2 regions of the Aeromonas sp. FDAARGOS 1415 genome follow, and region 2 is predicted to be linked to the other one. Evidence: predicted binding sites of a transcription regulator. Region 2 holds the regulator's gene; the other holds the start of a gene.
What was found. The regulator MetJ, encoded in region 2, represses methionine synthesis genes. The targets are predictions, from matches to a motif close to AGANNTCTAGANNTCT.

Region 1: metA (homoserine O-succinyltransferase) is a predicted target of MetJ. The motif match lies at 11,227-11,242, and genes of this name have one in related genera.

The regions. Positions count from the first base shown of each region.
Region 1 covers NZ_CP077363.1:923,042-938,490, reverse strand. Annotated here, with positions in the region: gene lysA (diaminopimelate decarboxylase) at 1-186, shown strand, start outside; gene dapF (diaminopimelate epimerase) at 251-1,081, shown strand; gene I6L45_RS04490 (DUF484 family protein) at 1,163-1,843, shown strand; gene xerC (tyrosine recombinase XerC) at 1,836-2,813, shown strand; gene I6L45_RS04480 (HAD-IA family hydrolase) at 2,826-3,536, shown strand; gene I6L45_RS04475 (hypothetical protein) at 3,680-4,084, shown strand; gene I6L45_RS04470 (gamma-glutamyl-gamma-aminobutyrate hydrolase family protein) at 4,081-4,851, opposite strand; gene yidA (sugar-phosphatase) at 5,218-6,027, opposite strand; gene I6L45_RS04460 (FapA family protein) at 6,142-7,806, opposite strand; gene I6L45_RS04455 (metal-dependent hydrolase) at 8,179-8,688, shown strand; gene I6L45_RS04450 (CinA family nicotinamide mononucleotide deamidase-related protein) at 8,695-9,858, opposite strand; gene I6L45_RS04445 (HD-GYP domain-containing protein) at 9,888-11,126, opposite strand; gene metA (homoserine O-succinyltransferase) at 11,269-12,216, shown strand; gene I6L45_RS04435 (tyrosine-protein phosphatase) at 12,224-12,742, opposite strand; gene I6L45_RS04430 (Lrp/AsnC family transcriptional regulator) at 12,903-13,373, shown strand; gene I6L45_RS04425 (LTA synthase family protein) at 13,427-15,391, opposite strand.
Region 2 covers NZ_CP077363.1:1,944,850-1,960,298, forward strand. Annotated here, with positions in the region: gene exeJ (GspJ family T2SS minor pseudopilin variant ExeJ) at 1-196, shown strand, start outside; gene exeK (GspK family T2SS minor pseudopilin variant ExeK) at 186-1,211, shown strand; gene exeL (GspL family type II secretion system protein ExeL) at 1,327-2,511, shown strand; gene exeM (GspM family type II secretion system protein ExeM) at 2,508-2,999, shown strand; gene exeN (GspN family type II secretion system protein ExeN) at 3,088-3,846, shown strand; gene I6L45_RS09350 (helix-turn-helix transcriptional regulator) at 3,907-4,722, opposite strand; gene tyrS (tyrosine--tRNA ligase) at 4,881-6,146, shown strand; gene I6L45_RS09360 (LysR family transcriptional regulator) at 6,141-7,046, opposite strand; gene I6L45_RS09365 (NADH:flavin oxidoreductase) at 7,162-8,268, shown strand; gene yrfG (GMP/IMP nucleotidase) at 8,338-9,006, opposite strand; gene nudE (ADP compounds hydrolase NudE) at 9,154-9,762, shown strand; gene cysQ (3'(2'),5'-bisphosphate nucleotidase CysQ) at 9,806-10,618, shown strand; gene I6L45_RS09385 (aromatic amino acid transport family protein) at 11,029-12,297, shown strand; gene I6L45_RS09390 (tRNA-binding protein) at 12,371-12,709, opposite strand; gene I6L45_RS09395 (AraC family transcriptional regulator) at 12,793-13,533, opposite strand; gene metJ (met regulon transcriptional regulator MetJ) at 13,569-13,892, opposite strand; gene metB (cystathionine gamma-synthase) at 14,101-15,279, shown strand; gene I6L45_RS09410 (bifunctional aspartate kinase/homoserine dehydrogenase II) at 15,279-15,449, shown strand, end outside.

The DNA.
Region 1 (15,449 bases), 1.0 Mb from region 2:
CTGGCCATCGCCGAGGGCTCCCTGCTGGCGGTGCGCTCCGCCGGGGCCTACGGCTTCACCATGTCCTCCAACTACAACACCCGCCCCCGTGCGGCCGAGGTGCTGGTGGACGGTGACCAGGCCCACCTCATCCGGGAGCGCGAGCAGTTGGCCGACCTCTGGCGTGGCGAGCACTTGCTGCCGTGATAGGTATGGAATGTCAGCGTTCCTCCATGTGAGAGCGTGATTAACGGTGAGACAGGAACGCGCGATGTTGATTGAGTTTTCAAAAATGCACGGCCTCGGGAACGACTTCATGGTGGTGGATGGCGTCACCCAGAAGGTGTTCTTCAGCAACGACATCATCAAGAAGCTGGCGGATCGCCACTTCGGCATCGGCTTCGACCAGCTGCTGCTGGTGGAGCCGCCCTATGATCCCGAGCTCGACTTCCACTACCGCATCTTCAATGCGGACGGCAGCGAGGTGGAGCAGTGCGGCAACGGGGCGCGCTGCTTCGCCCGCTTCGTGCGCCTGAAGGGGTTGGTCAACCGGGATCGCATCGCGGTCAGCACGGCCCGGGGTCGCATCACCCTGCAACTGGAAGGGGAGAACCAGGTCACGGTCAACATGGGGGTGCCCCAGTTCGAGCCGGGCAAGATCCCGTTCCGGGCCCAGAAGGCGGAGAAGACCTACCTGCTGCGGGCCCAGGAGCACACCGTGATGTGCGGCGCCGTCTCCATGGGCAACCCTCACTGCGTCATCGAGGTCCCCTCGGTGGCGGACGCCCCGGTGGAGACCCTGGGGCCCATCATGGAGCGCCACGAGCGCTTCCCCGAGCGGGTCAACGTCGGCTTCATGGAGATGGTCAACGCCAGCGAGATCAAGCTGCGGGTGTTCGAGCGCGGGGTGGGGGAGACCCTCGCCTGCGGCACCGGCGCCTGTGCGGCCGTGGTGATCGGCATCAGCCAGGGCAAGCTCAAGGAGCGGGTCACCGTCACCCTGCCGGGGGGCAAACTGACCATCGCCTGGAAGGGGCCGGGTCAGCCGGTCTACATGACGGGCCCGGCCGAGCACGTGTTCGACGGCCAGATAGAGTTGTAGACAGCGAGCGGGGAGGCCCCCGCTCCGCCACATGTCAATGTCGGGGCCTTTGGCCCCTTTTTCGGATGGATCAACCAAGTTATGAGCGAACTCAAACGGCAGGAATCACTGGTGGATGAAGCCACAGTGCTGGAGTACCTGGCCCGTTACCCCGAGTTTTTCCAACGCCACGGAGCCATGCTGGACCGGATCCGCATTCCCCACGCACAAAAGGGCGCCATCTCCCTGGTGGAACGCCAGCTGGACAGGCAGCGCGAGCGCATCGAACAGCTGGAGCAGGAGATCACCGAGCTGATGGGGGTCGCCAGCGAGAACGAGCGGATCTTCCGGATCTACGCCGACCTTTATGGGGAGATCTATGGCTGCCAGAGCCTGTTCGAGCTGAGCGCCGTGATGGGCAAGGCCTTCGTGCAGCGGCTGCGCCTCACCGGCCTGCGGCTCTGGCTCAGCCCGAAGCAGTTCCAGCTGAGCGGCCCGGAGCAGCGCTTCCTGGCAGAGGGCAGGCAGCTCGATCAACTGCTCGGGCAGCGTCTGCCGGGCACGGACTACTATTTCGGCCGCCTCAACCAGAGCGAGAAACAGGCGTTGTTCGGCAACGACGTCCTGGTCAACTCGGTGGCCCTGATGCGCCTCGGCGATCTCGGCGTGCTGGCTTTCGCGAGCTCGGATCCCAGCCACTTCGCCCCCCACAACGACACCCTGCTGCTGGGCCAGCTGGGTCGCCTGCTGCAACTGCGCCTGCCCGAGCTGGCCCGTGGCTAAGGCACCGCCCCGATCACCTGCCAAGGCGCCGCCTGCCGCCGAGCCTCTGCCGGCTGTATTGGCTGACGAGCTCGCGGCCTTTATCGAATACCTGAGGGTCGAGCGCCAGCTCAGCCCCCACACCCGCAACAACTACCAGGCCCACCTGGAAGCCATGACCGCCGAGCTGGCGAGGCTGGGGCTCGATGACTGGGCCCGGCTCGAGGCGAGCCAGGTGCGCAGCCTGGTGACCCGGATGCACAAGGGGGGGCTGGCGCCCCGCTCCCTTGCTACCAAGCTCTCCGCCTTGCGCAGCTTCTGCGACTGGCAGGTGCGCCAGGGGCGGATCAGCGCCAACCCGGCGCGGGGCATCGCCACCCCCAAGCTGGGGCGGCCCCTGCCCAAGAATCTGGACGTGGACGAGATGTACCAGCTGCTCAACATCACCGACGAGCAGGATCCACTGGCGGTACGGGATCGCGCCATCATGGAGCTGATGTACTCCTCCGGCCTGCGCCTCGCCGAGCTGGTGGGGCTGAACCTCGCGGACGTGAAGCTCGATGATCGCCAGCTCAGGGTGACCGGCAAGGGATCCCGGGAGCGGGTGCTGCCCATCGGGCGGATGGCGGTGGAGTGGCTGCAGAAGTGGCTCAAGGTGCGGCCACTGCTGGCGGGCGACGAGCCGGAGGCGCTGTTCGTCTCCAAGCGCCGGCAGCGGTTGTCGGCCCGCTCGGTGCAGGAGCGGCTCGATGGCTGGGGCAACAAGCAGGCGCTCAACGCCCACGTGCATCCCCACAAGCTGCGCCACAGCTTCGCCACCCACATGCTGGAGTCTTCCGGTGATCTGCGGGCGGTGCAGGAGCTGCTGGGCCACGCGGATCTCTCCACCACCCAGATCTACACCCACCTCGACTTCCAGCATCTGGCCAAGGTGTATGACAGCGCTCATCCCAGGGCCAAGCGGGATCCCGCCGCGCCGGATGAAGAGTAAACAGGAGTAGCCATGCAGTTTTATCGTCGCTGGCAGCCGGTGGCCGCCATTACCTTCGATCTCGACGACACCCTCTATGACAACGGCCCCGCCATCGCGCGGGCCGAGCAGTGGATGCTGAGCCACCTGCGCAGCGAATACCTGGCCACCGCCATGCTCGACAAACCGCGCTGGCTGGCGCTCAAGCGCCAGCTGCTGCTGAGCCGGCCGGAGCTGCGCGACGATGTCAGCCTGGCGCGCTTGCACGGCATCCGCGAGGCCCTGGTGCAGGGGGGCATGGCCCCCTCGCAGGCGGCGCTGGAGGCGGAGACGGTGTTCGCCGGCTTCCTGGCGGAGCGCTCGAAGATAGAGGTGAGCGACGAGACCCACGCCTTGCTGGCGCAGCTGGCCGGGCGCTATCCCCTGGCCGTGATCACCAACGGCAATCTCGACCTGGTCCAGGCTGGTCTCGCGGATTACTTCACCCTGGTGTGCAAGGCGGGGGCGGGCGCCCGGATGAAGCCGGCGCCGGACATGTTCATGCAGGTGCAGGCGGCCCTCGGGCTCGCGCCAGACCGGATCCTCCACGTGGGGGATCACCCGGAGACCGACGTGCTGGGGGCCAGATTGCACGGTTTTCGCGCCGCCTGGCTCAACGAGCGTGGCCAGTCATGGCAGTCGCTCTCCCTGCTGCCGGACGTGGAGCTGGGGGGGCTTCACGAGCTGGCAGGGCTGCTGCTCTAGGCGGGAGCGGGCATCGGGCAAGAGGCGCCGGAGGTGGCGCGGGTGGTTCGGGCTGGGGAGCGGCCACCGGGAAAAAGATGCGCCAGAGAGGCGGTTTATTTATCCTTGACGCGAACTGACAAGGGAGTGCAGGCGTGAGTGGAATGAAGAGTGTCATCTGGTTGGCCATCCCCCTGGTGCTGGGGGGGTGCGACCTGCTGCGCGACAGCTACCGGGTGGAGTTTCGGGATGGCTCCTGGCGGGAGATCACCATCTCCTCTTTCTCGGATGAGGCGCTCTGGCGCGAGGGGTGTGCCACCGGCGAGATCCTGGTGGACATGACCTTGCCCCTGAAGCGGGGCAAGGTGGTGGAGGGTCGCGAGCAGCTGCTGATCGGCGGCGAGCTGTTCGAGCTGGAGGAGGCCCGCCTCTATCGCGGCAACGGCACCGTGCTCGGACAGGCCCCGGATCACATACAACGGGGCCTCAAGGGGCTGGATGTCTGCCGTACCCTGCGTCCTGCCCGCGGCTCCCTGCCCAGGCTCAAGACCAAGGGGTTTGGTGACTAGCCCGCCTGCTGCCGGTACTGGCGGCAGGCGTCACCGAATGCCTTGAACAGCTTGACGGAGTGGGGGTTGTCGTTCGCCTTCCACTCCGGGTGCCACTGCACCGCCAGAGTGAACTGGGGCAAGCTGGGCGCGTGGATCGCCTCGATCAAACCATCCTCAGCGTGGGCCAGGGGCGCCAGCCCCTGTGCAAGCCGCTTGATCCCCTGGCCGTGCAGGGAGTTGACCGGGATCTGCTCCTCCTCCATCAGATCGGCAAACCAGGTACCGGGCACCAGGCTCACCTGGTGGCTGTGGCCATACTGCTCATCCACGGGATCGTCCGCATCCTCTCTGTGATCCGCATAGCCGGGTTCGCTATAGACCTTCTGGTGAATGTCGCCACCCAGGGCCACGTTGATCTCCTGCATGCCGCGGCAGATGCCGAGCAGGGGCAGTCCCCTGTCGATGGCGGCGCGCACCAGGGGGATGTCGAACAGATCCCTATCCCTGTCCTGGGGCTTCTCCGGGGTGAGGTTCTCCTGGCCGTAGAGGGCGGGATCTATGTTGGATCCGGCGCCGCTCAGGTAGACGCCATCTGCAAGATCCAGATACTGCTCCAGATCTTCGGTGCCGCAGCAAGTGGGGACCAGCAGAGGCACGCAGCCGCTGATCTCCACCAGGGGCTTGATGTATTTGTGGGTCATTACCTGGTAGGCGTGGCCACTACGGGCCTGGGCCCCCATGGTCATCAGCACAACGGGTTTGGTTTGGGAACTGGGGTTTGGCATAGGTCACCTGGCTATCCTTGGCGGTCTCATCCTGCGCCTTGGGAAAGCCCTTGCCGCGCCATGCTGGCAAAGGCATGCCTCAAGGCATGGTCATGGGATCAGGGTCGTGCCGCAGTACCAGAATCGTCGGTCAGCCTGGGCAACGACAGCCTGGATCCTGTTCCCAGTCTGCCAAGGCCGTTCAATATGTCAAACGAAATGATGCGGTTATGTTAATAAAAAACATAACAAAGCCAGCTTGAGTCCCGTTTTAAGGGGGCTGCAGGGGAGGGGCTGGCGAGGGGGGATGTGAAATGGTGGATATATTAAACATTTGACCCAGAGGGCCGGATAGCAAAAGGGGCCGAAAGGCCCCTTGTCGTTTGGTCAGGCGTTCAGGATGAACCGTTCGATCACCCTGGCCACGCCGTCGTCGTCATTGCGGCTGGTGATGTGCTGTGCCAGCGCCTTGATCTCGTCGGTGGCGTTGCCCATGGCGACCCCGAGGCCGGCATATTCGATCATGTGGCGGTCGTTGCCCGCATCCCCCACCGCGATCACCTGGTCGGCGGTCAGGCCGAGGTGCTCCGCCAGGGCGGCCACGCCGGTCCCCTTGTTGCTGCGCTTGTTCATGAACTCGAGGAAGTAGGGGGCGCTGCGCACCACGGTGTAGCGTTCGTAGAGTTCGGCGGGCAGTTGGGAGATGGCGCGGGAGAGCTGGGGCTCGGGATCGATCATCATCACCTTCATGATCTGCTCGTCGGCGGGCAGGGTGGCAAAGTCCACCAGGTTGATGGGCATCCTGATGAGGCGGGACTCGTGCTCGGTATAGGTGCTGACCCTGGGACTGATGAGGCCCTGGCGGACGGAGAAGCCGTGGACGTTGACCCCCAGCTCGTTGGCCAGATGGGCGATGGCGCTGGCATCGCTGCCGGTCAGCAGCTGGCTGCGGATGATGCGCTGCTCCGCAACCTGCTGCACCAGGGCGCCGTTGTAGCAGATGACGTAGTCATCCTGACCGGTGAGGCCGAGCTCGGCCAGGGAGGGGGTCATGCCTTCCAGGGGGCGACCCGACGCCAGGACCACGGTCACGCCCTGGGCGCGGGCCGCCGCGATGGCGTCACGGGTGCGGGGGGAGATCTGGCCCTCTGGGTTCAGCAGGGTGCCATCCATATCCAATGCGATCAGCTTGTACATCTTCTCACTACCTGAGTCTGGCCGGCCCGCCCGATGGGGCCAAGGGGAGGCCGAGTGTAGCGAAAATCGCCGCCGGGATCACGCCATCGCCTCCCTGGGCATGCCCCCGATCCTTCAGCGCTGGCCCTGGTAGGGGGTCAGTTGCAGCTGATCTTCCCGGATGGCGAAGTGGATGGGGCCGTGCTCGATGTCGACCCTGTTGTGATGATGGGCCATCTCCACCTCGACGCCGGGAAAGAGGCGCTGGGTGGCGATGATGTCCATGCTGGCCATCAGCGCCTGCAGCTCGCGCTGTGCCTCGACCAGCTGTTCGTCCAGGGACTTGCTCTCGTCGAGCTGGCGGGTGCGCAACGTCTTGATCTTCGCCAGGGTCTCGGGGTTGCGCTTGTCGCCGGGCAGCTGCAACAGGCGCAGGATGAGATCCTGCAGCTTGTCGAGCTGCTCCCGGCAGCTCTGCTTGCGCTGGCGCAGGGCCAGCTCCTGCTCCTTGTGGCTGAAGTAGCCGCCGAGGATCTGCAGCCGGGTCCGGTTGGCCGCCGAGGCCCCGAGCACCGGGGCCATGATGAGGCGGTTGGCGATGTTGACGCCCCCGATGAGGTGGCCCTTGCGCATGGCGCTGTCGCCGACCTTCAGATCCTGGCCGCTGCGGCAGTAGCAGTGGCTGAGCTGGCTCTGGATATGGATGTCGCCGTCGGCCTCCAGCCTGGCGTACTGGGCATAGCCGGCGTGGATCTCGCCACCGGCGCTGAGGTGGCAGAGGTACTCCTCCTCCCCCAGCTTGCGGCCTATGATGCCGTTGCGCACCGTGATGGTGCCGCCAGATTCGATAACCCCCCCCTCGACAAAGCCACCGATCACCACGTCCCCGCGGGTCTTGATGCGCATGCCGGGCATGACATCGCCGGTGACCAGCAGGGAGCCCTCGAACTCGACGTGGCCGTGGCGGATGTCGACCTGCTTGACGTTCAGCACCTCGTCGACCCGCATGCCTGCACGCTCCTGGCAAGGGAGCCCGGTGCGGGTCGCCAGCAGCAGGTCAGGATCCTCCCGAGAGAGGCTGGTGCCGTCACCCGCGCTCATGGCGATCTCCTTGCCGTCCCGGGCCGGCAGCGTCTGACCCGTCACGGTGACGCCGTCCAGGCCCTGGGTGGCGGGGTGGCGGCGCATCAGCGGCGACCCCGCCCTGACGGTGAGCAGGGTGCCCAGATCGCGCATGTCCACCTTGCCGTGGTCGAGCTCCTGGGGTTTGAGGATCCGCTCGGCCGCGGTTTCCACCAGCCGCTCGAAACGGGTGTCCTGGCCGTGTTTCGCCGCCCGGCCGAGGGCGATGACAGGGCTCAGCTGCGCGCCGGGGGCGGCTGAGCTGGCGGCCTGGAGGGCGGCGGCGAGCAGCCGCTCGCTCACCCCCACCCTGACCGGACTAGCCGCCAGGGCCTCATGCAGCTGGGCCAGGGTGAGGGGGTTGCCACCCCAGTCCGCGGTGATCTGCGCCCTGGCGCTCATCTGATCCTTGTCGACCTGGATCAGCAGCCTGGCATCCTGGCGCCGGGCGATGGGCACGGGGGGATGAGCCGGGGCATCCGGCTGGCTGAGCAGGGCGTTGAGCAGGGTGACAGCCTGGCGGATCCCTTCGTCGAGGGGCTGGTAGCGCCGGCAGTTGGAGAGCCGCAGCAGGGCGAGGACGTCCGCCTCCTGGATGGGGGCGCCAAGGCCGGGGATGATGCGCAGGCAGACACAGGTCATGTCTGCCGACAGCTGAAACCACGCCTTACTCAACACCGGGGCACCTCCCTCGTCGTCCCGATCCGGCGTTCCCCGGTGACCGGGGCGGATCCCTGCCGGATGCCGCGGCCGCCGGGGCGGCCCAAAACCGCAGTATTCGGGTCTTTTTCCTTCCGGGTCAACGCGCTGGGTGCAAATGGGTGATCCGGGTTGAGGAAATTTATGCTGACAGGGGGGCGGGACCCCGCCTTGTCGGACGGTGGCTGCCTGAGCTTTGAGCGATCGCGCCTGTCCCCGGGCACGGGCGGGGGATTCTCCTTGCCAGACGGGAGACAAGGGATTCTAATCTGCCGCCGCGAGGCGCCGGGGATGACTGTCACCGGCCATCCTGCCCATCTGTTCCACCGAATGCCCAACCGAACGAGCCCCATGACCGCCCAAGGCCACCTGCTGTTTTCCGTCACCTGCGTCCTGCTTGCCCACAAGGTCGAACTCACCCCGGCCCTGGCCGACGCCAGCCTGTGGCACATCATTCCCATGGCCCTGGCGAGCGCCCTGCTGCCCGACCTGGACCATCCCCACTCCCTGCTCGGCCGGCAACTGCCCTGGATCTCGGGACCCCTCTCGCGGATCTTCGGTCATCGCGGCTTCACCCACAGCCTGCTGGCGGTGGCCATGGGGGTCTGGGGGCTGGCACAGGCCCCGGGCCTGCTGTCGGGGGCGGTGAAGGATGCCCTCATCGTGGGTTACCTCAGCCACCTGCTGGGGGACTGGCTCACCCCGATGGGGATTCCCCTGTGCTGGCCCTGGCGCCGCCGCTTCCGCCTGCCCGGTCTGCCCCTCAAGAGCGGGGGTGGCTACGAGCGGGCCTTCTGCCTGCTGACCCTGGCGCTCGCCGGCTACTGGGTTCACGGCGATCTGGGGCTAGGCGCCTTCTAGCCGGGGTCAGGCGAGGCGGCTGGCGGTGCGCGTCAGGGTGAGGTAGTCGGCGAGCACCGGCAACCCCAGCAGGTGACGGCGCAACATGTCGAGGGCGGCGAAGGCGAGGATCCGGCGGCCGCTCTCGGGATCCGGGTGGCTGACCTTGAGGGTCTGGCCGACGGTGATGCCGTCGATGCACAGCAGCAGGGGCACGCCGTCCGGCCCGGCCCGACCTATGGTCAAGCCCAGGGTCAGGCCAGGGCGAGGGCCGTCACTCACCAGCTGCTGGAGCTCGTCGGGGAGGGCGTGGCTGTAATGGGCCTCCAGCGCGGGGTGGGCGTGGCACATGGCCAGCAGGGCACCCCGGGTCTCCCCTTCTCGCAGGCACAGTGGCCGCTCCCCCAGCAACGCCAGGATCTGGCTGGCCGGCTCCTCGTCGCCTCGTCCCACCAGCCAGGGGGTGATCACCTGCAGCAGGCGGGCTTCGGCGGCGTCCATGTCCGCAGGGGCAGCGCCGTGGCCGATGAGCTTGAGCTCGATCAGCGGCATGGAGGAGCGGTAGCCGAGTTCTATGCCCGTGGGCCAGGGGGCCGCATCCAGCCGATCCGAGAGGGCGGATTCCGAGATGCCGAAGGTGTAGAAGCGGCGCAGCTCGGTGTCGGTCTGCGCCCCCGCCAGCGTCTTGAGACGCGGCACGATCTGCTCGCGCACCATCTGCTTGAATTCGAACGGCACGCCCGGGGTGAAGAAGAGCCGGCTCTGGCCCGTCTGCACCAGGAAGCCGCAGGCGGTGCCGACCGGGTTGTCGAGGATCTCGCAACCCTGCGGCAGCCAGGCCTGCTTGGTGTTGCTGGATGGCATGGCACGGCCCCGGCTGGCGTAACGGGCCTCCATGGTGGCGAGCCAGTCGGGGAACAGGGTCAGGGGCTGGTCGAAGGCCTCGGCCGCCGCCTGGGCGGTGAGGTCGTCGGCGGTGGGGCCGAGCCCGCCGCACACCAGCACCACTTCGGCGCGGCTGGCGCACTCGCGCAGCACGGCCTTCAGATCGGCGAGGTTGTCCCCGACCGTGGTGCGGCGGCGTACCTGCCAGCCCTGCTCCAGCAGCAGGGCGCTGAGCCAGGCGGCGTTGGTATCTACCACCAGGCCGGTCACTATCTCGTCGCCGGTACTGAGGATCTCGATGCGCATGCAGACTCCTTGGAAATGGCGAACCCGGATCAGGACTGGTTGTGTTCGAAGTAGTAGCTGATCCGGGTACGCGGGTTGAGGTATTCAAACACCGCGGGGGGCAGGCGTTTGGGGTGGATCACCTTGACGATGGCAAGCCCGGTCTCCTCGAGATCGATGATGGCCGCCTCCTGGCGCGGGATGCGCGGATCGTACACCAGCACCGCGGGGTAGAGCAGGCGGGAGGCGTTGACCGACATCACCAGCCCCACCTGGCCATTGGAGAGTTGCACCACGCTGCCGGGGGGATAGATCCCCATCAGCCGGATCAGCATGCCGAGGTGATCGGCGTTGAACTGGGCCTTGCGCTGCTTGTAGAGGCTGCCGAGGGCCGAGTAGGGCACCTTGGCCTGCAGGTGGCAGAGGTTGTCATACTCGTTGATGAGGGAGACGATCTGGGTGAGGGGGTCGAGCTGGGCCCCCTTGAGCCCTAGTGGCCCGCTGCCGTCCAGGTATTCGTGGTGGTGCCGCACTATGTTCCTCGCGGGCTCCGGAAATTCCCTCGCCAGGCTCAGCAGCTCCAGCCCGTAACGCGGGTGCTGGGCCACCAGGTTCTGCTCGGGCCTGGTGAGCGGCTCCGTCTTGCGCAGGATCTGGCTCGGGAGCTTCAGCTTGCCGATGTCGTGGAACAGGGCCCCCATGCCGACCTGGCGGATCGCCTCGGCCGGCAACTTGCACTCCCGGGCCAGCAGCATGCTGAGCACGCTGACGTTGAGGGAGTGAAACTGCAGGCTGTTGCCATCCGAGCTGTCGGACACCAGGTGCAACACCATCTCGTCCACCGACAGCAGCTGCTCCGTCATGGCGTTGATCAGCTCCTGCGCCTCCCCGATGGCGTTGAGGGGGCGGGACTGGATCTTGCCCATCAGGTTGCGCACCTGGGCCAGGGACTGGCGGAACTGCTTCTCGCACTGCTGCAGATCGCGGCGATAGCGCTGCAGCTGTTCGATGCGCCGGCTCTTCTCGGATTCCATGGCCTGCTGGCGGGCGAGGAGCACCTCGTCGTCTTCCCCCTGGAGGGCAGGCTGACCGAGGGGCTTGGGGGGCGTGTCGCTCTTGTCGGGAATGATGGTCACCAGCTTGAGCCCCAGCCGGCGGATGAGCTCTATCTCCTCCTCGCGCTTCAGCTTGAAGCTGGAAAACAGGAAGGGGTGCTCGCGCCACCCCAGCGGCAGGGAGACAAAATTGCCGACTTGCAGCCGGTCTACGGAGATCTTGATGCCTGTCATGGGGTTGGACGCGAGGGACACACTGAGCCGTATGCTAGTCAAAGGCCGGAGTGAATAAAAGGTATCTGGTGACAGCGTGGGCGCTTTATTATAGGCTTCTAGATGTCCAGACATATTTACCGATGCAGTACAGGGAGTCAGCATGCCGATCAAGATCCCGGACCAGTTGCCCGCCGCCGAAGTGCTGGGGCAGGAGAACATCTTCGTGATGACGGAATCCCGGGCCGTCACCCAGAACATCCGTCCGCTGCGGGTGCTCATCCTCAACCTGATGCCCAAGAAGATAGAAACCGAGATCCAGCTGATGCGGATGCTCTCCAACTCGCCGTTGCAGGTGGATGTGGATCTGCTGCGCATCGACGATCGGGAGTCGAAGAACACGCCCCAGGCGCACCTGGAGAACTTCTATCACGACTTCGAGCAGGTGCGGGGGAACAACTACGACGGCATGATCATCACGGGGGCGCCGCTCGGGCTGGTGGAGTTCGAGGAGGTCATTTACTGGCCGCGGATCGTCGAGATCATCGAGTGGTCCCACCAGCACGTGACCTCCACCCTGTTCCTCTGCTGGGCGGTGCAGGCGGCGCTGAAAGCCTTGTATGGCATGGAGAAGCAGACCCACGGCGAGAAGCTCTCCGGCGTCTATCGTCACCACCGCCTCGACGAGCACGAGCCGCTGCTGCGCGGCTTCGACGACGAGTTCGTGGCGCCCCACTCCCGCTATGCGGCATTCGACGGGGACCTCATTCGTGCCCACACGGATCTGCAGATCTTCGCAGAATCGGAAGAGGCTGGCGTCTATCTGGCGGCGACCAAGGACTGTCGCCAGGTGTTCGTCACCGGCCACCCGGAGTACGACGCCCTGACTCTTGACGGGGAGTACCGGCGGGATCTGGCGGCCAGCCTCTCCCCTGTGGTGCCGGTCAACTACTACCCGGACAACGACCCGAACCAGACCCCGCGCGCCACCTGGCGCAGCCACGGGCATCTGCTGTTTTCCAACTGGCTCAACTACTACGTCTATCAGCTGACCAGCTACAGGGTGGAAGACATCGGCAAGGTATTCACCTACCAGCCACCCAAGGGGTAGGCCGCCGTCAGTCGAGCCCGGCCAGCTCTCGTCCCCGGGTGTCGAGCCAGTGGCGGTGGCAGGCCAGGGTGAAGGCCCGTGGCCGCCTGGCCCGGATGACGGCCATGGCCTCCTGCTGGGGCAGCCCCTGGGTCATCAGCAGCAGGGCCGCCGCCAGCCCGGTGCGCCCGCTCCCCCCGTGGCAGTGAATGACCAGATGCCGCCCCTCCCGCAGCAGGGCGAGCAGCTCGGGCAAGACCCGGGGCCAGGCCTGTTCGAAGGCGACATCGGGGGCCTGGTCGTCCGCGATGGGCAGGTGAAACCACGCCATGCCCCTGGCGTCCACCTGGGGACCCAGGTCCGTGAGGCCCTGGGCGGTCAGCTCCTCCTGCGTCATCAGCGTGAGCACCCCGCCGGCCCCGGCCAGCTGCAGCTGGGCCAGGGCCCGGGTCAGGGCGACCTGCTGGCTGCCAGGACAGGGGGTGAGCAAGAGCTGCCCGTCGAGGCGCAATACCTCCAGGCTCCAGAAGGGGTGGGCACTGAGCATGGGGCGTCTCCTCGCCGTCGGAAAAGCGGCGGGATGGGGCACCCCGCGCGGGTGCGGCACAGCATAGGGGGGACGGTGGCGATGTCAATGCGCGTTGTGTTCGTCCCGGTTTACGGGCAGAGTCTAAAAAAATCGAGCGATGCAAGGACAAGGAGTAGAGATGAGAAACCTGGATCAACTGGACTTGGACATCCTGGCCCATCTGTTTCGCGACGCGGGCATGACCAACAAGGATCTGGCGGCCCTGGTCGGGGTGGCGCCCTCCACCTGCCTGGAGCGGGTACGCAAGCTGCAGCAGGACGGAGTGCTCAAGGGGGCGCACTGCGAGGTGGATTATCAGGCGCTGGGTGGTCATATCCAGGCCATGGTCTCCCTGCAGTTGGCACGCCACAGCCGCCAGATCATAGACGCGTTTCGCGACGCCATCCTGGCGCTGCCCGAGGTGATCAGCCTGTTCCACATGGGCGGCAAGGACGACTTCCTGGTGCACCTGTGCGTCTCCGACACCGAGCACCTGCGCAACTTCGTGTTCGATCACTTCACCTCCCGGGAAGAGGTGGTGCACCTGGAGACCTCCCTGGTGTTCGAGCACAGATTCAGCCGCTCCCTGCCCTGCTTCCCACACGGCTGAGCCAGGGGAAATGAAAAAAACCGCCCGAGGGCGGTTTTTTTGTGGGCGCGCCCTCAGTTGAGAGCCAGTCTGCTGTCCTGTGCCGTCCGGTAGAGCCCCTGCTGATAGGCCAGGCTGCCCCACAGAACCAGCCCCAGGGCGGCATCCTTCATGGTGCCTGGTTGTGGTGCCGGGGTGAGCGTCTCTGTCGCATCCTCGTAGATGAAGCCTTCCGGCGCCCGCTCGGGCTGCAGGATCACCACATCCTTTCCGCGCATCAGGGCGAAGTTCTTGTCGTATTGCATGATGGCGCGCCCCGGCCAGTCGGCGGGCATGCGGGTGAGATCCTTGCCCAGCATGGGATAGTCGGCACTTATGCCCATCAGGGAGAGCAGGGTCGGGGCCATGTCGATCTGGCTGACGATGCGAGGATCCTTTCTCGGCGTTATACCGTCCCCCAGGATGATGCCCGGGATGTGGAAGCGGGGGATGGGTACCAGGCTGGCCCCCCCGACCCGACTGTCGTGATCGGCGATGACCAGGAACAGGGTGTCCTTCCAGTATGCCGATGCCCTGGCCTTCTTGAAGAACTCGCCGACGGCGTAGTCCGCGTACTTGGCGGCGTTGTTGCGGGTCTGCTTGGGCTGCTCGTACAGGGCGATGCGGTTGTCGGGGAATTCGAAGGGATCGTGGTTGCTGGAGCTGAACACCAGGCTGAAGAAGGGTTTGCCCTCTTTGTGCAGCGCCGCGAAGGTGTCGTTGGCCTTGGCCATCAGATCTTCATCCGAGGCACCCCAGGATCCCTCGAACACCGGGTGCTTGAAGTCCTTCTGCTCGACAATGGTGGGGAAGCCGTTGCCGAGGAAGAAGCTGCGCATGTTGTCGAAGTGGCTCTCGCCGCCGTAGATGAAGCTGGTGTCATAGCCTTGCCGCTTGAGCAGGTCGGCGATGGTGAAGAAGTTGGTCTGGCTCTTGCCGAGCTTGACCACGGCCTGGGCCGGGGTCGGCGTGAAGCCGGTGAGCACCGCTTCGATGCCGCGTACCGAGCGGGTACCGGTGGCGTAGAGCTGCTCGAAGGCCCAGCCCTGCCGGGAGAGTGCATCGATGTTGGGGGTGAGCGGCAGGCCGCCGAGGGAGCCGACGAACTGGGCCCCCAGGCTCTCTTGCAGCAGGATCACCAGGTTTTTGGGCTTGCCCTGGTAGCTGGCCGTGTTGAAGGTCTGGCTCGGCAGCTCGGCGGAGGTGAAATCACCGAGCGGGCGACCGCTCTCCTCGCGGACTATCTCCAGCACCTGATGGTCAGCCATCTTGCCGTAAAACTGGCTGGCGTCCTCCTCGGCCCCCATCTGCTTGATGGCAAAGAAGAGGGAGTAGGCGGAGTTGACGGTGAGGGCGTTGACCAGGGGATCGTCGGCAAAGGCCACCATGGCCGGGTTCAGGGCGCGGTGGCCGAGACTGGAGCGGGCGCCGAGAAAGCCGACGGCGAGGATCAGCAGGGCGAAGGCGGGGCGCCAGTACCAGCGGGGGAAGCTGAGGTCGCGTACCAGGCGGCCGCTCAGCCACCAGCCACCGCCCAGCACGGCGCCGCTGAAGATCACGGCCAGCAGCAGCTCTCCCTTGCGACCTGCCCACAGCATGGAGAGCACCTCCTTCGGATAGATGAGGTACTCCACAAAGAGGCGGTTGGGGCGCACTCCATACTCGGTGACGAAGGCGGGGGTGGAGATCTCGAGAAAGAGCATCAGCCAGAGCCCCAGGGTGAGCCAGACCCGGATAAGCTGCATCCAGAGCCGCCCCGGCGTGTGGGGCCCGGCCAGCAACTGGGTCAAGACGGCGGGCACGCCCCAGACCCAGCAGAGGGTGGCGACGTCGACGCGAATGCCTTGCAGCAGCATCTCCTGCCAGCCAGAGACGGCATCCACCCGTTCCAGTTGCCAGAGCCCGAGGCCAAGGCGGCTGACGGTGAGGGAGATGAGCGCGATCAATGAAAAGACGGCGATGGGCCAAACCGGTCCCAGCCATTGTCTGATGGTGGTCATATTGTTCCTGCAAACCTGTTTGCGCCCATTCCCCGGGCACATTGTTGTTATGGTGCGG
Region 2 (15,449 bases):
GCGCATTCAGCCGGTGCTGACCGGAGTGACGGCCCTGCGACTCTATTTCTACGACAAGCAGTGGAAGGAGGAGTGGACCCAGCGCGACCTGTTGCCGAGCGGGCTGGCGGTGGAGCTGGATCTGGAGGATTACGGGACCATACGTCGCCAGTTCCTGATTGGAGCCGGTGGCCAGAGGGCGGCAAATGGCAATTAAGCACAGCCGGGGCCGACCTCTCACCGGATCGGGCCGCCAGGGTGGCATGGCCCTGCTGGTGGTGCTGCTCATCCTGTCGGTCATGGTGATCATCGCCAGCAACATGAGCGGCAGGTTGCAACTGGAATTGCGCCGCACCGCCAACCTCACCTTGGGTAAACAGGCCTGGTGGTACGCCATGTCGGCGGAGGCCCTGGTGATCAAGGTACTGAACCAGGACTTCAAGGATGATCCCGACCGGGTGAGCCTGGGGCAGAACTGGGCGCGGGAGGATGGCGTCTTCCCGGTGGAGGATGGCACCCTGTCCGGCCGGGTGCGGGATCTGCAGTCCTGTTTCAACCTCAACAGCCTGAGTGTGGCGCTCAAGGAGGGGGAGAGCGGCGACGATCTCGAAGCCCAGCCCTACCAGTTCAAGGTGTTCCGGGCTCTGCTCGCCGAGCTCGAGGTGGACGACTACGAGGCGGTGCAGCTCACCGACGCCATCCGCGACTGGACCGACAAGGATACCCAGCTGGTTTCCAGCAACGGCGCGGAGGATGCCTACTACGAGGGCCTCACTCCCCCCTACCTGGTGGGCAACCAGTGGCTGCTGGGCACGGACGAGCTCAGGGCGGTGCGCGGGATGAGCGGCGAGCTCTACGCCCGGCTCGCCCCCTATGTGTGCGCTTTGCCCAACGACAAGCTGGTGGTGAACATCAACACCATCAAGCCGGAACAGGCGGCCCTGCTGGTCGGCCTCTATCTTGGCAAGATTGGGCTGGACGACGCCAGGCAGGTGCTGACCAGTCGCCCCAACAAGGGGTGGAAGAACAAACAGGAGATGACGGAGCAGATGCCGGTCCAGCCGGGAGCCGTCAGCGGGCTCGACGGCGCTCTGGATATCAAGAGCAGCTTCTTCGAGGCCCATCTGCTGGCGGAGGTAGGGGATACCCGGGCCAGACTGGAGACCTTCTTCCAGCGTGGCAAGGACAACAAGCTGGTGATGTTGCGCCGCCTCAATGGCGGTGCCGAATGACAGGGAGAAGGCGGGGGCCGGGTTCAGCCCGCCCCGCCCCTCATCCGGATTGCAGCCGAGGGCTGCGACCCCGCCCATCGACGATATGCTGGCGGGCATGGCAGGAGAATTATTTGTGAGCGAGAGTCTGGTCATCCGTCTGGGGACCCATGCGCAGCAGCCGGTGCACTGGCTGGTGTGGTCGGCGCAGGAGCAGGAGATCATCGCCTCCGGCATCCTGGCCTCGGCCGATGCCCTCGGCGAGCTGCAGGCGCGTGCAGGCGGTCGCCCCGTGGTGACCCTGGTGCCGGGCAGCGATCTGATCTTCCGGCGGGTGAGCCTGCCGGGCAAATACAGCCGCCAGAGTGCGGCCGCGCTGCCCTATCTGCTGGAGGAGCAGATCGCCTCCGACGTGGACGAGCTGCACCTGGTGGTGCTCGCTCATCAGGGGCGCGACGTGGATCTGATGGCGGTGGACAAGGAGAAGATGCAGACCTGGCTCGGCTGGTTGCAGCAGGCGGGGCTCAAGACCCTGCAACTGCTCCCGGACGTGCTGGCGCTGCCGCTGGCCGCCGAGGGATGGTCCGCCCTGCAACTGGGGGAGGAGTGGCTGGTCCGCCAGGGGCCCCATCAGGGCATAGTGGCGGAGGAGTCCCTGCTGGCCATGCTGCTGGCGGCCCAGCCCGAGCCCGTCATCCTCAACAGCCATACCCCCATCCCCGCCATGGCGGCGGGCAACTGGCGGGGGGCGGATCCCGAGCTCCCCATGCTGCTGCTCGCCAAGGGCGCGCTCACCAGCCAGGCCAACCTGCTGCAGGGGCCCTATCGTCCCCAGACGGAATACGCCCGCTACTGGTTGCTGTGGCGCAAGGTGGCCGTGCTGGCGGGCATTCTGCTGCTGGTGACCCTGGTCCAGCGCGGCGTGCATCTGCACCAGCTGGCGGAACAGGACAAGGCCCTCAAGGCAGAGATCCGGCAGGTCTACACGCGGATCTTCCCGGGGGAGACGCGCATCGTCAACGTGCGCAGCCAGATGACCCAGCACCTCAAGAACCTGGGACAGGCCCCGCAGGATGGGGTCCTGCTGCTGCTGACCGAGCTGGCCCCCGTGTTTGCCGAAGTGCCCGGCCTCAAGCCCGAGGTGATGCGGTTCGACGCGGCCCGGGGCGAGCTCAGGTTGCAGGTGACCGCCCCCGGGTTCACCGAGATAGAGCGTTTTCGCGAGCTGGCGGGCAAGCGCTTCGAGGTGCAGCAGGGTGAGGTGCGCAGCACCGAGGGCAAGGTCGAAGGGGCGCTGGTGCTCAAGGGGAGGTCGTCATGATGGACAAACTGCAAGGCTGGTGGCGGAGCATCAGTGCTCGCGAGCAGCGTCTGGTCGCGGTCGGGGGCAGCGTCCTGCTGATCGGGATCTGTTACTGGGCCATCTGGCAGCCCATCAGCAATCGCATCGCCGAGCGCGAGCGCCAGGTGGTCAATCAGCAGCAGACCCTGGCCTGGCTCAAGGAGAAGGGGCAGGAGGTGCTGGCGATGCAGGGTGGTCAGGGTCGCCAGATCGATACCAGCGGCACCCTGGACGGGGTGGTGAACCGCACCGCCTTCAACCAGAAGATCAAGATTGCCCGGCTGCAGCCCCAGGGCCAGGAGCTGCAGGTCTGGATAGACACTGTGCCGTTCGATGACCTCTTGATCTGGCTGGCGACCCTCTCCGATCAGTACGGGGTGCAGGTGCAGATCATCGAGGTGGCCCGCGAGGGGCTGGCACCGGGCCTGGTCAAGGTCAGACGTTTGCAGCTGAGTCGCCCCCAATGAAACAACCCGCCCCGATCAGGGCCTTGGCCGCCGGTCATCCGGCCTTCGCCTCGCACCTGATCGGGCGCTTGCAGTCGAGTCGTTTTCTATGAAGCAAAGAGTGCTGATTGCCGTGCTGTTTCTGGCGGCCTATCTGGTTTTCCTGCTGGCCCAGCTGCCGGCCAGCCTGGTGGTGCGCCACCTGCCGCTGCCCCCCAACCTGGTGAGGATGGAGGGAGTGAGCGGTACCCTCTGGAGCGGCCAGGTGGCCCGCCTGCAATACGCCAGCGAGTCGCTGACCCAGCTGCGCTGGGAGCTCAACGGCTGGTCCCTGCTGCGCTTTGCCCCTGAAGTCTCCCTGCGCTTTGGCGAGCGCGGCGGCCTCAATGGCCAGGGGGTAGTCGGCTGGAACGGCGCGGCCTTCGGTCGCGACATCACCCTGAATGCGCCGGCCCCCTGGGTGCTGGAGCGGGTGCCGATGAGACCTCCCTTCCCCCTGATGGCGGCGGGCCAGCTGCTGCTCAAGATCGATCAGTTTGCCCAGGGCACTCCCTGGTGTGACAACCTCTATGGCGACCTCCACTGGTATGACGCCGAGGCGGATACCCCGGCGGGCAAGCTGGCGCTGGGGGATCCCGAGATCAAGCTGACCTGCCTCGACTCCCGGCTGGTGGCCGAGATCAAGCAGGGCTCGGAGGCGGTGCAGGTGCTGGGCAAGCTGGAGCTGCAAGCCAATCGCCAGTACCTGTTCCAGGGGACCCTGAAACCCGGGCCCGAGCTGCCGGAGCAGATGAAGCAGGGGCTGCCCTTCCTCGGACAGCCCGACGGTCAGGGGCGCTTCCCGCTGCGCTACCAGGGCCGCATCTGACGGCCTTGCTGTCTGATTTGGCAACTATGTACACCACCCCGCCCCGGCGGGGTGGTGTCGTTATGAGGGTGTGCCGAATGGTGCCGTGATGAGGTGATTGAGGAAGAAGCGGAACAGCTCGGCCCGGGAGCGCAGGTGCAGCTTGGCGTAGAGGTGTTTGCGATGATTCTTCACCGTGCCGCTGCCGATGCCGAGCGCTCCGGCAATGGCCTCGGTATCCAGCCCTTGCAGCAGCAATCCCGCCACCTGGCGTTCGCGGCGGGTGAGGCTTGCCCCCCCCACGCTGGCGATGGCCTGCTCCACGGTCGCCTTGAGATCGGCGCCACCCGGCAGCGCCGGGCTCTGGGCCAGCAGCGCGGCTCCCTCCCGCCAGTGTTGGCGGCACAGGGCGTGTACCAGCGGGAACAGGGCCTCCAGCCGGGCCAGCTCGTCACGACTGAGGGAGCTGCGTTTGTCGAGCCGCCCCAGAAACAGCATCAGGGTGAGGCCGCCCCGCACCGGCAGGATCAGCCCCACCTCCTCCTGCCAGCCGGTGGCCTGATAGAAGTGGTGGCGATACTCGGGGTCGAGTCGCCCGTGCGACACCTGCGCCAGGGTCCAGACCCCGGCCCCCAGCCCCTGTTCCAGCGCCTGCATAAAGGGATCCTGGCTGAAGTGGCGGGTGAGGTAGTGGTCGAACAACAGGGCCCGCTGGTGGTGCAGGTTGTCGTAGAGGTAGACGGGGCGCTGCCCCACCCCGAGCAGCAGGGCGCAGTCGAACGCCACCTGCTGCTGGATAAGGCGCACCAGGGCTGCCGGGAAGCCGCTGCCATGCAGGGCATCGATTACCTCGGTCATGCTGCGGGTCAGAGCGTCTGTGGCAAGGGGCTGGATCATGGGCGTTGGGTCATGGCGATAAGTTCCGGGTGGCTGGGCTGGCTACCCACTATGGCAGGATGCTAGCACGGGAATGGCAAAACTGTCCCCTGGGGGACATATTCGGCGCGAACCGGAGCGGCGAGGATGTGGGCTTTTCCCCTGCTGTTGGAGCACCCATGATCAACCCCCACCTGCTCGATGAGCTGACCCGACGCGGCCTGGTGGCCCAGAATTCCGACCCGGCGGCGCTGGCCAACCATCTTGCCACCCCGCGCACCGTCTACTGCGGCTTCGATCCCACCGCCGGCAGCCTGCACATCGGCCATCTGGTGCCGCTCTTGATGCTGCGCCGCTTCCAGCTGGCGGGCCACACCCCGGTGGCCCTGGTGGGCGGTGCCACCGGCCTTATCGGCGATCCCAGCTTCAAGGCAAGCGAGCGCAGCCTCAACAGCGCCGAGACGGTGCAGGGCTGGGTGGCCAGCCTGTCGGCCCAGATAAGCGCCCTGCTGCCGGCGAGCGACGGGCTGGCGGCGCCGCTGCTGGTCAACAACGCCGACTGGATGGGGCAGATGTCGGCCCTCGACTTCCTGCGGGATATCGGCAAGCACTTCTCGGTCAACGCCATGCTGGCCCGCGAATCGGTGCGCCAGCGCCTGGCCCGCCCGGATCAGGGCATCTCCTTCACCGAGTTCTCCTACGCCCTGCTGCAATCCCAGGACTTCGCCGTGCTCAACCAGCGTCTCGGCTGCACCCTGCAGATCGGCGGCAACGACCAGTGGGGCAACATCACCAGCGGCATGGATCTCACCCGGCGGCTGCATCATGCCCAGGTCTATGGCATGACGCTGCCGCTCATCACCAAGGCGGACGGCACCAAGTTTGGCAAGACGGAAGGGGGCGCAATCTGGCTGGATCCGGCGCTCACCTCACCCTACGCCTTCTACCAGTTCTGGCTCGGCACCGCGGACGAGGATGTCTACCGCTTCCTGCGCTACTACAGCTTTATGCCGCTGGCCGAGATTGAGGCGCTGGAGGCGGAGGACGCCAAGCGGCAAGGGCGCAAGCTGGCCCAGCAGGTGCTGGCGGACGAGCTGACCGAGCTGGTGCACGGCAAGGGGGCGCTGGCGGCGGCGCGGCGCATCAGTGAGCTCTTGTTCAGCGGTGACGTGGCTCGCCTTGGCGAGAGCGATCTGGCCCAGCTGGCCCAGGATGGCCTGCCGAGCAGCCCCATCGAGGGGGAAGCGGATCTGGTGACCCTGCTGGTGCAGTGTGGCCTGGCGAATTCCAGGCGCATCGCCCGCGAGCTGCTGGCGGCGGGGGCGGTCAGCCTCAACGGCGCGATCCGCCGGGATGAGCCAGTGACCGACGGCGACTGGCTGTTCGGCCGCTATCTGCTGCTGCGCCGGGGCAAGAAGCAGTACCACCTGGTGATCCGCTCATGAGGGGGTGAGCGCCTCGATGACGTAGTCGAGGAAGTGGCCGACCAGGGCCGACTCGGCACGGCGCTGGGTGTAGAGGGCATAGAAATGGGCCCCCTTGGGACGGTAGTCGGGCAGCACCTCGCGCACCACCCCCTCGGCCAGCTCGGCCGCCACCAGGTAGCGCGGCAGGCGGGCGATCCCCAGCCCCTGGCGCATCGCCTGGTGAATTGCCCTCTTGCTGCTGAAGGCCAGCTCGCCCGCCACTTCCAGCGGGATCTCGCGCCCCTGGGCAAGCAGGGTCCAGCGCTCGTGGCGGCTGTACTCCTGGCAGCGGGTGATGAGAGGGTGCTGCTGCAGATCCTGCGGCTCGCTCAAGGGCGGGTGGCGCTCCAGGTAGTCGGCGCTGGCGCAGAGCACCAGATCATCCACCGCGATGGAGCGCGCCAGATAGGGCTGGGAGCCAAGCTCGGTGCTGCGAAACGCCACGTGCAGGTTGTCGCGCAGCAGGTCGGCCGGGGTATTGCTGAAGTCGGCGATGATCCGCACCTCGGGGTGGTCGGCGCGAAAGCGCAGCAGTACCGGGGTCAGCACCACCTCGCCCCACAGATCCGGCGCCGTGATGCGCAGCTCCCCGCACAGGGCCGAGCGGCGGCGCTGCAGGCCGTCCAGCAATTGCTCGTGCAGGGCGATCATCTGGTCGGCCTGACGGTAGGTGAGCTCCCCCGCGTCGGTCAGCTGTACCCGGCGGGTGGTTCGGCTCAGGAGCGTGTTGCCAAGGCTCTGCTCCAGGTGGCGCAGATCCTTGGACGCCTTGCTCGGGGTAATGCCGAGCTGGGCGGCGGCGGCGGCGAAGGATCCGCAGCGGACGATGGCGACCAGCAGGCGCATCAGGTAGAGGGTGTCGAGCTTGTGGTGACGCATGAGGGGTGGCCTATTGTGTCTTGATGGGAATGAATGCCTTGCTTGTGTGCCTGATTATATCCTGATTGTCCCGGTTTATAGTGGCGGCATTCCATTGCGATCTCGGGAGAGGGCGATGAACAAGGCACTTGGCGACAGCTTCCACTTCGAACGGGCCGGATTGCGGCTCAAGAACCGGGCCGTGCTGGCCCCTTTGACCCACAACATGAGCGGCGCCGACGGCGATCCCGGTCAGGCCGAGCTCGACTGGCTGGCGCGCTGCGCCCAGGGCGGTTTCGGCCTGCTCATCGCCGCCGCTACCCAGGTACAGCCCGGCGGACGCTGCTGGGCGGGGCAGCCGGCCCTGATGACCGACACCCAGCAGCTGGCCTTCACGGCCCTGGCCGACAGTGCGCGGCAGGCCGGGGCGCTGGCGGTGGTGCAACTGCATCACGGCGGGATGCGGGCTCTGCCCGAACTGAACGACGGGGCGCCGGTGGGCCCGTGCGAGCTGGCGCCGGGCGGGCGCTACCCCCTCGGGGTCAAGGGGCTGAGCGAGGAGGAGATTCTGACGCTCATTGACGCCTTCGTGGGCGCCGCCGAGCGGGCCCATGGCGCCGGCCTGCACGGGGTCGAGTTGCACGCCGCCCACAACTTCTTGCTCTGCAATTTCCTCAACCCCCTGCACAACCGGCGCACCGACCGCTGGGGTGGCAGCATCGCCAACCGGGCGCGGATCCTGGTGGAGATAGTGCGCGGCATCCGCGCCCGCCTGCCCCGGAGCTTTCTGGTCGGGGTGCGCCTCTCCCCCGAGAGCTATGCCCATATCCAGGGCATAGAGCTGCCCCATCAGCTGGCGGTGGCGCACCTGCTGGCGGACGAGGGGATCGACTACCTGCACTTCTCCATGGGGGACAGCTTCAAGGCGGTGGCGGGGGATCCCGACGGCGGCGCCCTGCTGGAGGCGGTGCGGGTCGGGTTGGCTGGGCGGGTGCCGCTCATGGTGGCGGGCAAGATCCACGACGCAGATTCGGCCGAGCTGGCTCTGGCGGGCGGCGCCGATCTGGTGGCGGTGGGCACGGCGGCCATCGGCAATCCGGACTGGATGGAACGGGTGAGCCGCGGCTTGCCCTTGCACTGTGCCCCCTTCACGGCGGCGCACCTCGCAGAGCTTGGCTTCACTCCAAGCGCCTTCGACTACCTGGCCGGCATGGGGGTACTGGCCCCGCGCGATGCAGCTTGAGGGCTTTAATCAGCGGACTGGCTGCTGAGCCGATATGACAAGGCCCTCGCGAGGAGGGCCTTGAGGGTGTCAGGCGCCGAGGGGCAACAGCTCGGCGTAGTCGCGGATCGCCGGGAAGGCGGTGATGCGCTGCTCGGGCTGCCGGCTGTCCGGGTTCTGGATGGCGAGCTGGTAGCCGATGCCGTAATCGGCGGCGGCGCGCAGGATCCGCTCGCTGTCATCCACGAACAGGGTGCGGGCCGGGTCGAACGCCAGCCGCTCGGCCAGTGCCTGCCAGCAGTGCTGGCTCTCCTTCGACCAGCCCAGCTCGTGGGTGCTCACCATGAGATCGAGGTGCTCGGCGAGGCCGAGGCACGCATCCTTGACCGACAGGCTGGCGGGGTGGGCATTGGTGAAGAGCACCAGCTGCTTGCCGGCGGCCTTGAGCGCGGCCAGGAAGGGGATGACGTGGGGACGCCACTGGATCTTCTCGAGGATCTCCTGCTTGAGGGCGCGGATGTCGAGCCCGAGCGTCCGGGTCCAGTAATCCACGCAGTACCAGTGGAGGGTGCCGCTGACGGCGTGATAATGGGCATCTATCTGCGCCTTCGCCTCGGCGAGCGGCAGGCCGAGTCGCTCGGCGTAGCGCGCCGGCACCAGGGTCTGCCACAGGTGGTTGTCAAAATGGAGATCGATCAGGGTGCCGTCCATGTCGAGCAAAACGGTATCTATCTGGTGCCAGGGCAGGGGAGTCGGCATGGGGTCTCTCGATGTCTATGGGGAGTGGGGAAAACGGGGCGCATTATAACGGATTTTTCGGGCATCTTTCCCGCCCTTGCCCCGTGGTGTTCGCCCTGGTAGTCGTTTACTCTTGAAACACGATTTTTTAACGAGCAGTCAGCCCCGATGAGCGATCCCCGCAAGCGCAACCCCGTGCACCTCAGTGCCGAGACCATGGCCCACGACAAGAGCAAGCCAGAGATCCTCAAGGCCGAGATAGTGGCCGAGAGTCGCTTGTTCAAGGTGGAGTCCCTGCACCTGAAATTCTCCAACGGCGAGGAGCGGGTCTACGAGCGGATGCGCGGCGGCAACCGGGGCGCCGTCATGGTGGTGCCCCTGTTCGATGCCCATACCCTGCTGCTGGTGCGCGAGTATGCCGCCGGCACCCACTCCTACGAGCTGGGTTTTCCCAAGGGGCTGATCGACCCGGGCGAGAGCGCCCTCGAGGCGGGCAACCGGGAGCTGATGGAGGAGGCGGGCTTCGGGGCCGCCAGCCTGACCCTGCTCAAGCAGGTGTCTCTGGCGCCCGGCTACTTCTCCAGCCGGATGGACATCTTGCTGGCGCGGGATCTTTACCCCGAGCAGCGGGTCGGCGACGAGCCCGAACCACTCGAGGTGATCCCCTGGCCCCTCAACCGCATCGACGACTTGCTGGCGCGCCCCGACTTCACCGAGTCGCGCAGCATCAGCGCCCTGCTGCTGGCCCAGAAGTGGCTGGCGGAGCAGGAGGATTAGCCCGTTCGGGGCTGTTTGGTAATCAGAGACAGAGGGCAGGATTATGCAGGAGTTGTTGGCCTGGATACCGGAGGTCAAGGAGATCGCCCGCGAAGCGGGGCGGATCCTTCACGAGATCTATCGCGGCGGTCAGTTCGAGCGCCAGTTGAAGGAGGATGCGACCCCGGTCACCAGTGCCGATCTTGCTGCCGACGCCTACCTCAAACAGGCGTTGGCAGCGCTCACTCCCCATGTCCCCGTGCTGACGGAAGAGGCGGCCGACATCCCCTTCAGCCAGCGTTCCAACTGGCGCCAGTACTGGCTGGTGGACCCGCTCGACGGCACCGGCGAGTTCATCGCCGGCAGCGGTGACTTCGCCACCCTGATCGCCCTGGTGCGGGACAATGTGCCGGTGCTCGGGGTCATCTATGCCCCCGAGTCGGACCTGCTCTACTGGGCGGTGCGCGGTCACGGCGCCTTCAAGGAGGCGAACGGCGAGGTGCATCCCATCAGCGCCATTCACCACGAACACGATCAGCCCGACTCCCTGGTGGTGGCCATCAGCCGCCGCCAGAAGCTGGAGAACCTGACCCGTCGCCTCAACCCTGCCATCCATTACGAGCTGATCCCGCTTGGCTCCAGCTCCCTCAAGTCCTGCCTGGTGGCGGAGGGGGTCGCCGACTGCTACGTGCGCCTCGGCCCCACCGGCGAGTGGGACACCGCCGCCGCCCAGTGCATCGTCGAGGCGGCGGGTGGCCGCATCCTCAGCCTGGCGCTGCAGCCGCTGCGCTACAACGAGACGGAGTCGCTGGAGAACCCTGACTTCATCGTGATGGGGGACCCTGAGCTCGCCTGGGGCAGGATCCTGGCCCACTGAGCCCTGACGTGAGTACCATATGCAACCATCAGGCGGCCTCAGGGCCGCCTGATTGCTTGGAGTGTTATGCTGTTTATTTGCGTAGTTTTTAGGTGGATTCGCTGGTTAATCGGCTTGTGGTAGTGAATCGTCGCAATTACGGGAGGTTAATTGGTGCATATTTTCATGTAATTCTGAAAAGGTTGATTTAACCAATATAAAAAATCAAACCTGAATGATAATTTGGTTTTATATTTCGCATTCAGTGTGTTTTCAGGATTAGATAAAAGCCGCTTGGGCCAACTCTCGCCCAATCTCACTGGTAAACCTCGGTTCAGCCAGTGAGATCTGCCACTGTCTATTTTTGAGAATTAAATTCTAAAAGAGCACAATGTTTTTAGATTTTAATACTATGTGAAAGTGGTTTGCCGATGAGTTTATCTGCAGAAGCCTCCCGGGAGCTGTCCGCCTCCCAATCCACCCCGACTGCCAGCAGCTGGCGCCGTCACGACACCCATTGGGTCATCAGCCTGTTTGGCACCGCTGTCGGTGCCGGCATCCTGTTCCTGCCCATCAACCTGGGACTGGGGGGGATCTGGCCTCTCATGGTGGTCGCCGTACTGGCCGGCCCCATGACCTTCCTGGCCCACCGCGGGCTGGCGCGCTTCGTGCTCTCCTCTTCCCGTCCCCACGCCGACTTCACCGAGGTGGCCGAGGAACACTTCGGCAAGATGGCCGGTCGCCTCATCTCGGCCCTCTACTTCCTCTCCATCTTCCCGATCCTGCTCATCTATGGCGTCGGGCTGACCAACACGGTGGAGAGCTTCATGGTCAATCAGTTGGGCACCGCCATGCCGGATCGGGTGATGCTCTCCGGTGTGCTGGTGTTCGCCATGATCGCCGTGATGCTGGCCGGGGAGAAGGCGATGCTGCGCGCCTTCGCCGTCATGGTTTACCCGCTGGCGGCGATCCTGCTGGCGCTCTCCTGCTACCTCATTCCCCAGTGGCAGTGGCCGGAAGTGACCGCCTTTGAAAGCGTCAGTTTCCTCAACACCGTCTGGCTGGCGTTGCCGGTCACCGTGTTCGCCTTCAGCCATGCCGCCGCCATCTCCGGCTTTGCCAACGTGCAGCGCCGGGAATATGGCGAGCAGGCGGAGGCCAAGAGCGGCCTGATCCTGCGCAATACCACCGTCATGCTGGTGGGCTTCGTGCTCTTCTTCGTCTTCTCCTGCGTGCTGAGCCTCTCCCCGGCCCAGCTGGCCGAGGCCAAGGCCCAGAACGTTTCCGTGCTCTCCTATCTCGCCAACATCACCGACAACCCGGTGATCGTGACCCTGGGGCCGCTCATCGCCTTCATAGCCATCAGCTCTTCCTTCCTCGGCCACTTCCTGGGTGCCCGCGAAAGCCTCAAAAGCCTGCTCGCCAAGCCCACCGGCCTGTCGCTGGCGAAGGCGGACAAGCTCGGCATCGCCCTGATGTTCTTCGCCATCTGGGGGGCGGCCGTCATGAACCCGGGCATCCTGGGGTTGATGGAAACCCTCTCCGGCCCTGTCATCGCCATGATCCTCTTCATCATGCCGGTGGTGGCCATCTACAAGGTGGAGGCGCTGGCCCGCTTCCGTCACGGCTGGGTGAACGGCTTCATCCTGCTGACCGGTGCCCTGGCGGTGTCGGCCCTGCTCTTCAGCCTGATGAAGTGACCGCGTTTCGCGAACAGCAAAAAGAGAGAGGCGACCCCGGGGTCGCCTCTCTCTTTTCATGGGGCCTGCTGCGTCAACCCAGCCTGGCACCGTTCTCCACCGCCTGCTCAGGGATGGCGATCACCACGGCGCCATCCGGGCGGTAGAAGCCGGTCAGCAGGAACTCCGACTGGATGGGCCCTATCTGCTTGGGGGGGAAGTTGACCACGGCGACGATCTGGCGCCCCACCAGATCCTCCGGTCGATAGAGGTCGGTGATCTGGGCGCTGCTCTTGCGCACCCCGAGCTCGGGCCCAAAATCCGCCCACACCTTGTAGGCAGGCTTGCGCGCCTCGGGGAAGGGCTCGACCCGCACCAGGGTGCCGACCCTGAGCTCCACCATCTCGAAATCCTGCCAGCTTATGGTCTGCATCTTGGCTCCTCCTCTGCCATGGCTTGCATGGGCTCCAGCATGCCGTGAAAGGAGGGCGCTGTCTTCGGTGAGGGGCCGTTCGGTTACGGCAGGGAGCCGTTTTGTCGGCGCCAGAGGGTGGGGGTGAGGCCGGTCTCGGCCAGGAAGCGCTCGGCGAAGGCCCCCTGATTCTGGTAGCCGCAGCGACTGGCCACCTCGCCGATGGGCAGGGCGGTCCGGGCCAGCAGGGTGCGGGCCAGCGTCAGGCGCCGCTCCAGGATGTAGCGGGAGACGCTCATGCCCACCTGCTGGCGAAAGGCGTGCTTGAACTGGCTCTGGCCGAGGCAGGCGATGGCGGCGAGCCGCTCGTTGGTGAGGTGCTGGGCGAGGTGGGCCTCGATATGGCGCTGTACCCTGGCGATACGAGGGGCGATGGCGGGCATGCCGCGCCCCTCGGCCAGCAGCCCGAGCCACACCTGATCCATACCGGCCAGATGGCGCCCCTCTGCCACCATGCGGTGCAGAAAGGCGAGATAATGCCGTTGAGTGTCGTCCAGCTCGAGGAAGGGACGTTCACCGAGGGAGTGGGGCAGCCAGTCGCTCTCCTGCACCAGAAACGAGAACGCCGGATCGGCGGCGTAGTCGTGGCGAAGGCCAGGCGGGATGACGCAGACCGACCCCGGGGCGAGGCGGCGGCCCTGGCCCTGCACCTCGATTTCGAGGGGGCCATCCAGGGGGATCACCAGCTGGGCATGGTCATGGCTGTGACTGTGTGTGTCGTGCTGGTAGCGGCGCAGGCTGAAGGGGGAGGCGGATAGCGATGACGCGGCACCGGGCCGCGTCATCGAAGGGAAAGCGTCGTTTGCCATGGGCAGCCGGATCACTCGGCGTCGAAATCTTCGATTTCCTTGCCCAGCGCTTCCATGATGGCACGCGCCTCGGCGGGCACGCTGTCCGGATGATCCTTGCGCAGATCGTCGTCGCAAGGCAGCGGCTGGCCGGTGAATGCGTGCAGGAAGGCCTCACAGAGCAGCTCGCTGTTGGTCGCATGACGCAGGTTGTTCACCTGGCGACGGGTGCGCTCATCGGTCAACACCTTGAGCACCTTGAGCGGGATCGAGACGGTAATCTTCTTGACCTGCTCGCTCTTCTTGCCGTGCTCCGCATAGGGGCTGACGTAGTCGCCGTTCCACTCTGTACCCATGTTCCACCTGTTCTCGTTTGGCCGTGAGCGCGGATTTTAACCCTTAAGGATTTCAATGGCAATCCAACAGCAAAGCCATTTAGACGTCTGGAAGTGTTGACGGCTTTTTTAAGCTGGCGTAGTGTGGTGCACCATGAGCCTGCAATGGCGGGATGACGCGTGGCAGCAACAGCGAACCGGCGTTTGAAGAGACATCAAGGAGAGTGACATGACCCACAAGGCCACCCTGGCGGTACGCACCGGGATTGAGACAGACACACAGCACGGTGCCGTGGTGCCGCCCATCTACCTCTCCAGCAACTACACCTTCGCCGACTTTGGCGAGCCCCGTCAATACGACTATGCCCGCTCCGGCAACCCGACCCGCACCAATCTGGCGGACGCCCTGGCGGCCCTGGAAGGGGGGGCCGGTGCCGTCGTGACCGGCACCGGCATGGGGGCTGTCCACCTGGTGACCACGGCCCTGCTCAAGGCGGGAGATCTGCTGATCGCTCCCCACGACTGCTACGGCGGCACCTGGCGCCTGTTCGAGTACCTGGCGGCCAAGGGCCACTACCAGGTGCAGTTCGTCGATCAGGGGGACGAGGTGGCACTGGCCGAGGCACTTTCGCAAAAACCTGCGCTGGTGTGGGTAGAGACCCCCTCCAACCCGCTGCTGCGGGTGGTGGACATCGCGGCCATCGCCGAGGCGTCCCACGCTGCGGGCGCCCGTGTGGTGGTGGACAACACCTTCCTCTCCCCCCTGTTGCAGCAGCCGCTGGCGCTCGGGGCGGACGTGGTGGTCCACTCCACCACCAAGTACATCAACGGCCACTCCGACGTGGTGGGCGGGGTCGCCATCGCCAAGGAGCCCGCGCTGGCCGAGTCCCTGGTGTGGTGGGCCAACTGCCTGGGGCTGACCTCAGGTGCGTTCGATTCCTATCTCACCCTGCGGGGCCTGCGCACCCTGGCTCCCCGGCTGCGCACCCATCAGGAGAACACGGATCGCATCCTCGCCTTCCTGCAGACCCAGCCGCTGGTCAAGCGCATCTACCACCCCAGCCTGCCGAGCCATCCGGGCCACGACATTGCGCGCCGTCAACAGTCCGGCTTCGGCGCCATGCTAAGTTTTGAGCTCGATTGCAACGAGGCGGGCATTCGCGCCTTCCTCGCGGGCCTTACCTTCTTCTCGGTGGCCGAGTCCCTCGGCGGGGTGGAGAGCCTGGTGGCCCACCCGGCCAGCATGACCCACAGGGCCATGACACCGGCGGCCCAGCAGGCGGCGGGCATCAGCGCCCAGTTGCTGCGCCTCTCGGTCGGCATCGAACACGGTGAAGATCTGGTGGCCGATCTGGCTAGAGGTTTTGAACAGGCGCAGTTGGCACAACAGGCAGAACAGGTGAAGTAATGGAACAGCAACAGCAAGGAGAGTGTGTGGTGGTGACAGAGGCAGTCTTCAAGCGGCGCCATGTGCACAAGTTCGGCGGCAGCAGCCTGGCGGATCCGGTCTGCTATCGCCGGGTCGCCGCCATCATAGAGCAGCAGGCGGGTGGTCATGAACTGGTGGTGGTCTCCGCC